Linked DNA regions of Nordella sp. HKS 07. The main gene of each other region encodes a partner of the protein of the gene in region 3 in a complex. Links are inferred from orthologs where the notes say so. Each region holds a gene or a part of one and is shown on either strand. Other genes may lie near its edges. The genes, in order: eno, pnp and G5V57_RS25240.

The links.
Region 1: the proteins of G5V57_RS25240 (region 3) and eno are in contact, whole or in part, in a solved structure (PDB 2FYM), measured with the Escherichia coli proteins. The link is inferred for Nordella sp. HKS 07 from one-to-one orthologs.
Region 2: the proteins of G5V57_RS25240 (region 3) and pnp are in contact, whole or in part, in a cryo-EM structure (PDB 9QH0), measured with the Escherichia coli proteins. The link is inferred for Nordella sp. HKS 07 from one-to-one orthologs.

Annotation. Positions count from the first base shown.
Region 1 is NZ_CP049258.1:5,843,649-5,846,786, reverse strand. Bases 153-3,138 are described here. They hold eno (phosphopyruvate hydratase), read right to left. Parts: upstream 2,290-3,138; coding sequence 1,015-2,289; downstream 153-1,014. Other genes in these bases: kdsA (3-deoxy-8-phosphooctulonate synthase), read right to left, coding at 2,392-3,138; G5V57_RS27505 (hypothetical protein), read right to left, coding at 297-1,040; dapA (4-hydroxy-tetrahydrodipicolinate synthase), read left to right, coding at 153-296. In the rest of the region: more of dapA, read left to right, coding at 1-152. UniProt on the Escherichia coli protein: Catalyzes the reversible conversion of 2-phosphoglycerate (2-PG) into phosphoenolpyruvate (PEP). It is essential for the degradation of carbohydrates via glycolysis.
Region 2 is NZ_CP049258.1:1,203,793-1,206,944, forward strand. What follows is about bases 20-3,019. They hold pnp (polyribonucleotide nucleotidyltransferase), read right to left. Parts: upstream 2,597-3,019; coding sequence 443-2,596; downstream 20-442. Other genes in these bases: G5V57_RS05790 (alpha/beta fold hydrolase), read right to left, coding at 20-22; rpsO (30S ribosomal protein S15), read right to left, coding at 2,922-3,019. In the rest of the region: more of G5V57_RS05790, read right to left, coding at 1-19; more of rpsO, read right to left, coding at 3,020-3,152. UniProt on the Escherichia coli protein: Involved in mRNA degradation. Catalyzes the phosphorolysis of single-stranded polyribonucleotides processively in the 3'- to 5'-direction. Also involved, along with RNase II, in tRNA processing.
Region 3 is NZ_CP049258.1:5,373,201-5,376,510, reverse strand. What follows is about bases 48-3,205. They hold G5V57_RS25240 (Rne/Rng family ribonuclease), read left to right. Parts: upstream 48-418; coding sequence 419-2,992; downstream 2,993-3,205. Other genes in these bases: G5V57_RS25235 (M48 family metalloprotease), read left to right, coding at 3,077-3,205. Outside these bases: more of G5V57_RS25235, read left to right, coding at 3,206-3,310. UniProt on the Escherichia coli protein: Endoribonuclease that plays a central role in RNA processing and decay. Required for the maturation of 5S and 16S rRNAs and the majority of tRNAs. Also involved in the degradation of most mRNAs.

The DNA.
Region 1 (3,138 bases), 470 kb from region 3 along the record:
GCGCCGATGGCGGCATTCTCGCTTCCGCTCATGTCGGAACGGAGACCTTGGCGCATGTCCGCATGCTGCTCCGGCAAGGCGACCAGCGAGCGGCACTCGCCGCCTGGCGGGCATATGCCGACACGCCGCGGCTGTTGTTCCAGGAACCCAATCCCGCGCCGATCAAGCACTGGCTGTGGCGCACCGGCCTCATCGACAGTCCGGAGCTCAGACTGCCCATGGTGCCGATCTCGGACGCCCTGGCGCAGCGTATCGATCAGCATATCGAAGGGCTGAAGGCGCGCGCGGCGGCTTGACTACTGCAAGACCTTGAATTCGCCGACGGCGACCTTCTCCGCCCCTGCGGGTCCGGCAATGCGCAGCCATAGATATTTGCCGCGTGTCTGGGCCGGAAGCGAGAAGGTCTGGCGGCCGGCCGAAGTCTGGAGCGGATAGCTCATGACCGGCCGGCCCGAAGCCTCGAGCTTGCCCTCGGGCAATACCATGACATCGAGGATGGTCGCCTTGGCCATGCCGTCGGCCTGGGTCGGCGGCGCATATTCGAGCGCGCTCACCTGCCGCTCGCCGCCGAGGTCGAGCAATACATTGACCTCCTGGTCGGGTGCCTGGATCACGAGCTCGGTCTCAGGACTGCCGTCGAAGAGGTCGCGGAACTGGTAGCGGGCTTCGCTGCCGTCCTTCAACGCCGCAGTGGCGATGTTGCGGCTCAGGTCGAGCGCCGCCGTCTGGGCCGCAGCCTGCGGTAGCGTGGCGGCCGTGATGTCGCTCTTGCCGCCCGAATTGACGGCATCGATAACGCCACCGGACTTCGCAACATCTATCCCGATCGCGGGATCGACTTGCCCCACCTTCTTCGCGGGGTCGAGCGCCACCGTCACATTGATGGGCGTCTTTTCCGAAGTCGGGCTGAAGGCCTGGATGCCGGCAAAGACAACCCCGGCCAGCGCCGCGAAGGCGCTGATGCCGAGATTCAGGTTTGAAAGCCTGGAGGTCTTCGCCGTCCCTCCGCCCTTCCTATCGAAGGATTGAGCGTCCCGCATATTCCGCCTGTGCCCCTAACTCTTCCTCGATCCGCAGCAGCTGATTGTATTTCGCCAGCCGGTCGGAGCGCGCCAGCGAACCGGTTTTGATCTGGCCGCAATTTGTGGCGACAGCAAGATCGGCGATGGTGGCGTCCTCGGTCTCGCCGGAGCGGTGCGACATGACGGCGGTGTAGGCCGCCTTATGGGCCATTTCGACCGCTTCCAGGGTCTCGGTGAGCGAGCCGATCTGGTTGACCTTGACCAGGATGGAATTGGCGACGCCCTGGGTGATTCCCTGCTTCAGCCGCTTGGTGTTGGTCACGAACAGGTCGTCGCCGACCAACTGACAGCTCTTGCCGATAAGCTCGGTAAGCGCTTTCCAGCCTTCCCAATCGTCCTCCGCCATGCCGTCCTCGATCGAAATGATCGGATAGTCCTTGGCCAGCTTGGCGAGATACTTCACCTGCTCGTCGATCGAGCGGATCTGGCCCTCGCCTTCATAATTGTACTTGCCGTCCTTGAAGAATTCGGTCGCGGCGCAGTCGAGCGCCAGATAGACGTCCCTGCCCGGCTTATAGCCCGCCTGCTCGACCGCTTTCATGACGAAATCGAGGCCGGCTTCGGCCGACGGCAAATTCGGCGCGAAGCCGCCTTCATCGCCGACATTGGTGTTGTGCCCAGCCTTCTTGAGGGCGCCCTTCAGCGTGTGGAAGATCTCCGCTCCCATGCGCAGGCCTTCACGGAAACTGTCGGCGCCGACCGGCATGACCATGAATTCCTGGAAATCGATCGGATTGTCGGCATGGGCGCCGCCATTGATGATGTTCATCATCGGCACCGGCAGGATGCGCGCGGCGGGACCGCCGACATAGCGGTAGAGCGGAAGCCCCGAGGTATCGGCCGCCGCCTTGGCGTTGGCGAGCGACACGCCGAGAATCGCATTGGCGCCGAGGCGACTCTTGTTGGTCGTGCCGTCGAGGTCGATCATGGCGCGGTCGAGGGCGATCTGGTCCTCGGCATCCATGCCGGCAAGCGTGTCGAAAATCTCGCCATTGACGGCTGCGACAGCCTTGGTCACGCCCTTGCCGAGGAAACGCAGCTTGTCGCCGTCCCTCAGCTCCACCGCCTCATGCGCCCCGGTCGAGGCGCCCGACGGCACGGCGGCGCGGCCCGAGGAGCCATCCTCCAGCACCACGTCCACTTCGATGGTCGGGTTGCCGCGGCTGTCGAGAATTTCGCGCGCTGTGATATCGAGAATGGCGGTCATGAGTCACTCCAGTTGGCTGGTCGGAGCGTCTCTATGCTGGCCCCGGATGACGATTGCAAGTCCGTCTTCCGGGCCCCGGATCCGGCGTCATTCGCCCCCGGTCTAGGCCGCATCCGCCTTGGCAATCCGGTCATGCGCCAGGAGTGCGGTGAGCAGCGCTTCGAGCTTGTCCAGCGGCACCATATTGGGGCCGTCGGACGGCGCGTTGTCGGGATCCTGATGCGTCTCGATGAAGACACCCGCCACGCCCACCGCGACGGCGGCTTTGGCGAGAACCGGCACGAAACGGCGGTCGCCGCCCGAGGACGTTCCCTGGCCGCCGGGCTGCTGGACCGAATGAGTGGCGTCGAACACCACCGGGCAGCCGGTCTCGGCCATGATCGGCAGGGAGCGCATGTCGCTCACCAGTGTGTTGTAGCCGAAGGAAGCGCCGCGCTCGGTGAGGATGACATTGGGATTGCCGCTCTCGACCACCTTGGCCGCGACATTCTTCATGTCCCAGGGCGCCAGGAACTGTCCCTTCTTCACATTGACCACCCGGCCCGTCCGGGCGGCGGCGATGAGGAGATCGGTCTGGCGCGAGAGGAAGGCCGGGATCTGGAGCACGTCCACCACCGGTGCAAGCTCCGCGCACTGATGATTTTCATGGACGTCGGTGAGGATCGGCAGATCGAATTCCTTGCGAATGTCGGCGAAGACGGCAAGCGCCTTTTCGAGGCCAAGGCCGCGCTTGCCGGTAAGGCTGGTGCGGTTCGCCTTGTCGAAGGAGGACTTGTAAACGAGGCCGATCCCGAGCTTCCGGGCGATCTCCTTGAGCTTGCCCGCCATCATGAAGGCATGCTCACGGCT
Region 2 (3,152 bases), 4.2 Mb from region 3 along the record:
GTATCATCACGAGGGGAAGCATGATGCCGGCTTACTAAGCGGAGGAGATCAGGTCAACCAAAGCCCCGTCATCCCTGCGCAAGTCACTATCGTATTCACACATCTCGTGAGGGATGCAGGTCACCCCTCGCCCCTCAAAGAGGGGAGAGGGAGGGGCCCAACGCGCCAGCGTTAGGAGGGTGAGGGGCATCCTTGTTACCCTTCTACGCAGCAATCGCGATAGATCTGCTCATCATTGCGCCAAGAGACCGGGTGCCCCTCACCTTCCCATTGCTTCGCAATGGGCCCCTCCCTCTCCCCGCTTCCGCGGGGCGAGGGGGGGAGAACCGCATCCCTCGCGAGATGTGTGCATGCGATCGCGACTCTCGTCGGGATGACGAGCACATAAAAAAAGGCGTGGGAGATACTCCCGCGCCTTCCAAACTCTCAATATCGAGCGATCTTACTCGTTGGTGCCTTCGGCCGCCGGCTCTTCTTCCGCCTGCTTCTTGGAAATGTCCTCGCCGGTCTGCTGGTCGACCTGCTTCATCGACAGGCGCACCTTGCCGCGATTGTCGAAGCCAAGCAGCTTCACCTTGACCATGTCGCCTTCATTGACGACGTCAGAGACCTTGGCGACGCGGCGCGGCGCCAGTTCCGACACGTGGACGAGGCCGTCGCGGGCGCCGAAGAAGTTCACGAAGGCGCCGAAATCGACGACCTTGACGACCTTGCCGTCATAGATCTCGCCGACTTCCGGCTCCGACACGATCGACTTGATCCACTTCATCGCCGCTTCGATCGCCGGACCCGACGAGGACGCGACCTTGACGGTGCCGTCGTCGGAGATGTCGATCTTGGCGCCGGTCTTCTCGACGATCTCGCGGATCACCTTGCCGCCGGTGCCGATCACTTCGCGGATCTTGTCGGTCGGGATGGTGATCACTTCGATGCGCGGCGCATGCTCACCGAGGCCCGGACGCGCCTTTTCGAGCGCTTCCGACATCTTGCCGAGGATGTGCAGCCGGCCGTCCTTGGCCTGCCACAGCGCCGTCTTCATGATGTCTTCGGTGATGCCGGTGATCTTGATGTCCATCTGCAGCGAGGTCACGCCGTTGGCGGTGCCGGCCACCTTGAAGTCCATATCGCCGAGATGGTCCTCGTCACCCAGGATGTCGGAGAGCACCGCGAAGCGCTCGCCTTCCTTGATGAGGCCCATGGCGATGCCCGCCACGGGAGCGCGCAGCGGCACGCCCGCATCCATCAGCGACAGCGAGGCGCCGCAGACCGAAGCCATCGAGGACGAACCGTTCGACTCGGTGATCTCCGAGACGACGCGGATCGTATAGGGGAACTGGTCGGTGGGCGGCAGCATCGGATGGATGGCGCGCCAGGCAAGCTTGCCATGGCCGATTTCGCGCCGACCGGCGCCGCCGAGGCGACCCGTTTCACCGACCGAGAAGGGCGGGAAGTTGTAGTGCAGCATGAAAGTCTCTTTGTAGGTCCCTTCAAGCGAGTCGATATACTGCTCGTCCTCGCCGGTGCCGAGCGTGGTGACCACCAGCGCCTGGGTTTCGCCGCGGGTGAACAGAGCCGAACCATGCGTGCGCGGCAGAACCGAAGCCTCCGCCACGATTGGACGCACAGTGACGAGATTGCGCCCGTCGATGCGGTGGCCGGTGTCGAGGATGCTGTTGCGGACGATGTCCTTCTCGAGATGCTTGAACGCCTCGCCGACCTTGTTGGCGGCCGGCGCATCTTCCTGTCCTTCGACCACGAGGGCAGCCAGCACCTTGTCCTTCGCCTTGGCGACGGCTTCCTGGCGATCTTCCTTCTTGGCGATGGCATAGGCCGAACGAAGATCCGCTTCGGCGATCTGCTTCACCGAATTGAACAGCGCCTCCTGATCCGGCGGCGTGAAGTCGCGCGGCTGGCGCGCCGAACGCTCGGCCAGGCGGATGATCGCCTCGAGCACCGGCTGGAAATGCGCATGTCCGAACATGACGGCGCCGAGCATCTGCTCTTCCGAAAGCTCCTTTGCTTCCGATTCCACCATCAGCACCGCATCCTGGGTGCCGGCGACGACGAGATCTAGCTCCGACGTCTTCATCTGCTCGATCGTCGGATTGAGCACGAACTCACCATCGACAACGCCGACGCGCGCCGCACCGACCGGACCCATGAAGGGGATGCCGGAAAGCGTCAGCGCCGCGGACGAAGCGACCAGAGCGACGATGTCGGAGTCGTTTTCGAGATCGTAGGACAGCACGGTCGCGATGACCTGCGTCTCGTTGCGGAAGCCTTCGACGAACAGCGGACGGATCGGCCGGTCGATGAGGCGGGAGATCAGTGTCTCGCGCTCGGTGGGACGGCCTTCACGTTTGAAATAGCCGCCGGGGATCTTGCCGGCGGCGTAGGTCTTCTCTTGATAGTTGACGGTCAGCGGGAAGAAATCGATTCCGGGCTTTTCCGAGCGGGCCGCCACTGCGGTGGCGAGGACGGTGGTTTCACCGTAGGTGGCGAGGACAGCGCCGTCGGCCTGTCTGGCCATGCGTCCGGTTTCGAGGCGTAGCTTCTTGCCGCCCCATTCGATCTCTTCAACGTCTATCGTGAACATGTGATTTTCCTGATTGCCCTTGGCCGCCGCTAGACTTGCGTTCACCTACTCCGTGGACGGCATCCCCTATGGGCCTTCTGGCGCCGGCCCTATTGCCGGACGCCACTTGGGGGATCGCGGGCGGCAAATCGGTGATCCGCCCGCTCATACTGACTTCGTTACACTTACTCTCTAGGCATCCGAAAACCGGCTCTCCGCTTTTCGGCTTGTTGCTTAGTGCGTATCCCGGCGACGTGGAATCAAGTCGCCGAAAAGGATTCGCACCAAATCAATATGTTGGAGCAAATCCTTATCGCCAAAGTCTTCAACTTTGGCGGGATTTGCTCTAGCGGCGGATCTCGAGGCGCTTGATCAGCGACTGATAGCGCCCTTCATCGACCTTCTTGAGATAGTCGAGCAGACCGCGGCGCTGGCTGACCATCTTGAGGAGGCCGCGGCGCGAATGATTGTCCTTCTTGTGGGCTTTGAAGTGGTCGGTGAGCGTGTTGATCCGCTCGGTCAAGATCGCGACCTGGACTTCGGGCGAGCCGGTGTCGCCGGCTTTGGTGGCATATTC
Region 3 (3,310 bases):
CCCTCCGTGCGGGCAGAGCTGGATCGTGTGATCCGAAGCGAAGCCGCCGGAGCGTCGAATTCCGCTACGGACGGGCTCCGGGATCTTAAACGATAGCCCCTTCGGATGCGTTCCAGTACGGGCCCGCAATAGGGCGGACCCAATGCCCTTTTGGGGTGGCACCCAGATGACGGGGCAGATGAGTTAAACCGTTCCGGCACGGCCGGGACATGTGGACAACAACAGGCATGAATCATTCCACGCTGACATTTACTCCGGAAGGGCCGCCTCTGGCAGCCGCTCCGGGCAGCGCACGGTTGCGCCCAGCGCCGATCATGCCAATTACGCGCTCGCCGGCGCACAGGTCTTCACAACGTCTCCTGCCCGGAACCGAGACGGAAGCCGCCCTGCCCCCGGCCGACGCAAAGGATAAGGACATATGGGCAGCAAGATGCTCATCGACGCCACCCACGCGGAAGAAACCCGCGTGGTGGTGGTTCGCGGCAACCGCATCGAAGAATTCGATTTCGAAAGCGCCGCGCGCAAGCAACTAAAAGGCAATATCTACCTCGCCAAGGTGACGCGCGTTGAGCCGTCGCTGCAGGCGGCCTTTGTCGATTACGGCGGCAACCGTCACGGTTTCCTCGCCTTCTCGGAAATCCATCCCGACTACTACCAGATCCCGGTCGCTGACCGGCAGGCGTTGTTGCGGGAGGAAGAAGAGGACGCCCGCCATCACGACGACGATATGAACTCCTCGCGCAGCGATGCGCATGATGAGGAGGCCGAATCGTCGGCCGATGAGACTGGTGAGGGTGAAACCGAGGTCCGTGAGGCTCACAACGGCGACACTGCCGCCGATGCGGCAGCGCCCGAAGCACGTGAAGCCGACCCCGTCGCCGCGCCGCAGGTCCAGCATGGCCTCCCCGCCGAGATCGGTGACGGCATCGAAACGGTGGAAGAGGACGCCGAGGCGCAGAAGGTCGATTCCATCGGCGCCGAGGATGCTCTCGAGGAAGTGCCGCAACGCCGCCGGCGGTCGCAGCGGCGCGTCTACAAGATCCAGGAAGTCATCAAGCGCCGACAGGTGATCCTGGTCCAGGTCGTCAAGGAAGAACGCGGCAACAAGGGCGCGGCCCTTACCACCTATCTCTCTCTCGCGGGCCGCTACTGCGTGTTGATGCCCAACACGGCGCGCGGCGGCGGCATCTCGCGCAAGATCACCGATTCGACGGATCGCCGCCGGCTGAAGGAGGTCACCCGCGACATCGAAGTGCCGGCCGGCATGGGGCTCATCGTGCGCACCGCCGGCGCCCAGCGCACCAAGACCGAGATAAAGCGTGATTTCGACTATCTGATGCGGCTGTGGGAGAACGTCCGCGACCTGACGCTGTCCTCGACCGCTCCTGCCCTCGTCTACGAGGAAGGCAGCCTGATCAAGCGCTCGATCCGCGATCTCTACAGCAAGGATGTCGACGAGGTTCAGGTCGAGGGTGACGAGGCCTATCGCGAGGCCAAGGACTTCATGAAAATGCTCATGCCGAGTCATGCGCGCAACGTGAAGCCCTACAAGGACAACCGCCCGCTGTTCTCGCGTTTCCAGGTAGAAACCCAGCTCGACAGCCTGTTCTCGCAGACCGTCACGCTGCAGTCCGGCGGCTATATGGTCATCAACCAGACCGAGGCCCTGGTATCGATCGACATCAACTCGGGAAAAGCGACCCGCGAGCACAATATCGAGGACACCGCGCTCAAGACCAATCTCGAGGCCTCCGACGAGATCGCCCGGCAATTGCGCCTGCGTGACCTCGCCGGACTTGTGGTCATCGACTTCATCGACATGGAGGAGAAGCGCAACAACCGCTCCGTCGAGCGCCGTCTCAAGGAAGCGCTGAAGAACGACCGCGCCCGCATCCAGGTTGGTCGTATCAGCCATTTCGGCCTGCTCGAAATGTCGCGCCAGCGCCTGCGGCCGAGCCTCCTCGAAGGCTCGACCCGCACCTGCCCGCATTGCGAAGGCCGCGGTATCGTGCGCTCCGTGTCCTCCTGCGCGCTCTCGATCATGCGCGCCATCGAGGAACATCTCATCGGCCGCAAGGCCGAGAATCTCACTGTCAAATGCCACCGCGACGTGGCCGCTTATGTGCTGAACGAGAAGCGCAACCATCTGCTCGATCTAGAAGCCACCTATGGCATTTCGATCTTCATCGTGCCGAGCGACGACGTGAAGGGCTCGCAGGTTCTGATCGAACGTGCCGGCGAGCGCAGCGTTCCGCAGCGCAAGACCGCTGCGCCGCCGGTCAAGATCGACACTGCCTTCCAGGAGCGGGAAGAGGAACCCGAAGCCGAGGCAATGCCCGAGGCTGAGGAAGAAGAAGAGAGAGAAAGCGAAAGCCAGGCCGAGCGCGCCGAACAAGGCGATCACAACGGCAACGGCGACAGTTCGCGCCGCCGGCGTCGGCGGCGTGGCCGCCGCGGTGGACGCCGTGGCCAGGAGCGCGATCAGGCCTTCAACGGCAATGGCGGCGAGCACGACGAGATTCCGGGCATGGGCGACCAGCCGAGCCTCGAACCACAAGCGTCTTTCGAGCCAGGTGACGATGAGCCGGCACCCGAAAGCGAGACCGTCGAACAGGGCATTCAGGAGACGCGCGAGGGGCGTGGTGATCAGGAAGGCCGCGGCGAGCGCAATCGCGGCCGGCGTGACAGATGGGGCCGTGGGCGGAGGAACCGCGACCGCGGCGAACGCAACGGCCATGGCGATGCTCCTGCCGAGCATGCGCAGAGCCGACACGAGGCGCCGGGCGGCCATGACGCCGCTCCGCCGCGCGAGGAACGCCATGAGCCCCGTTTCGAGGCGCCCCCGGCGTCGAAGCCGGTCGAAACACCCAAGGCCGAGCCCGCGCCCGCTCCGGTAGAGGCCTATCAGCCGCCGAAATGGCAGCCGCCCGCTCCCACCGTCTCGGAGCGTCCGGCGCAGGCCAAGCCAGGCTGGTGGAGCAAGCGGGGATAGCTCGCAGGCAAGGTGAGGCAAGCCTCAAACTCGCCTCATTTGCTGCCGAGAGATGCTTTGAACTGCGCTTCAATCGGAGGAGCGATGGCTGCGCGCCGCATCATTGCTGTCCTGTGTGCAATCAGCGTCGCGGTCGCGACGCTGGCGCCGCCCGCATTCGCGCAAAGTAAACGGAAGGGCCCCTCTCTCATCCGCGACGCTGAGATCGAGAGCCTGATGCGGCTCTACACCAAGCCGATTTTCCAGGCGGCGGGACTGAATCCGGGCTCGGTGCATGTCTACATCATCAACGACCCGCGCATTAACGCCTTCGTGGCC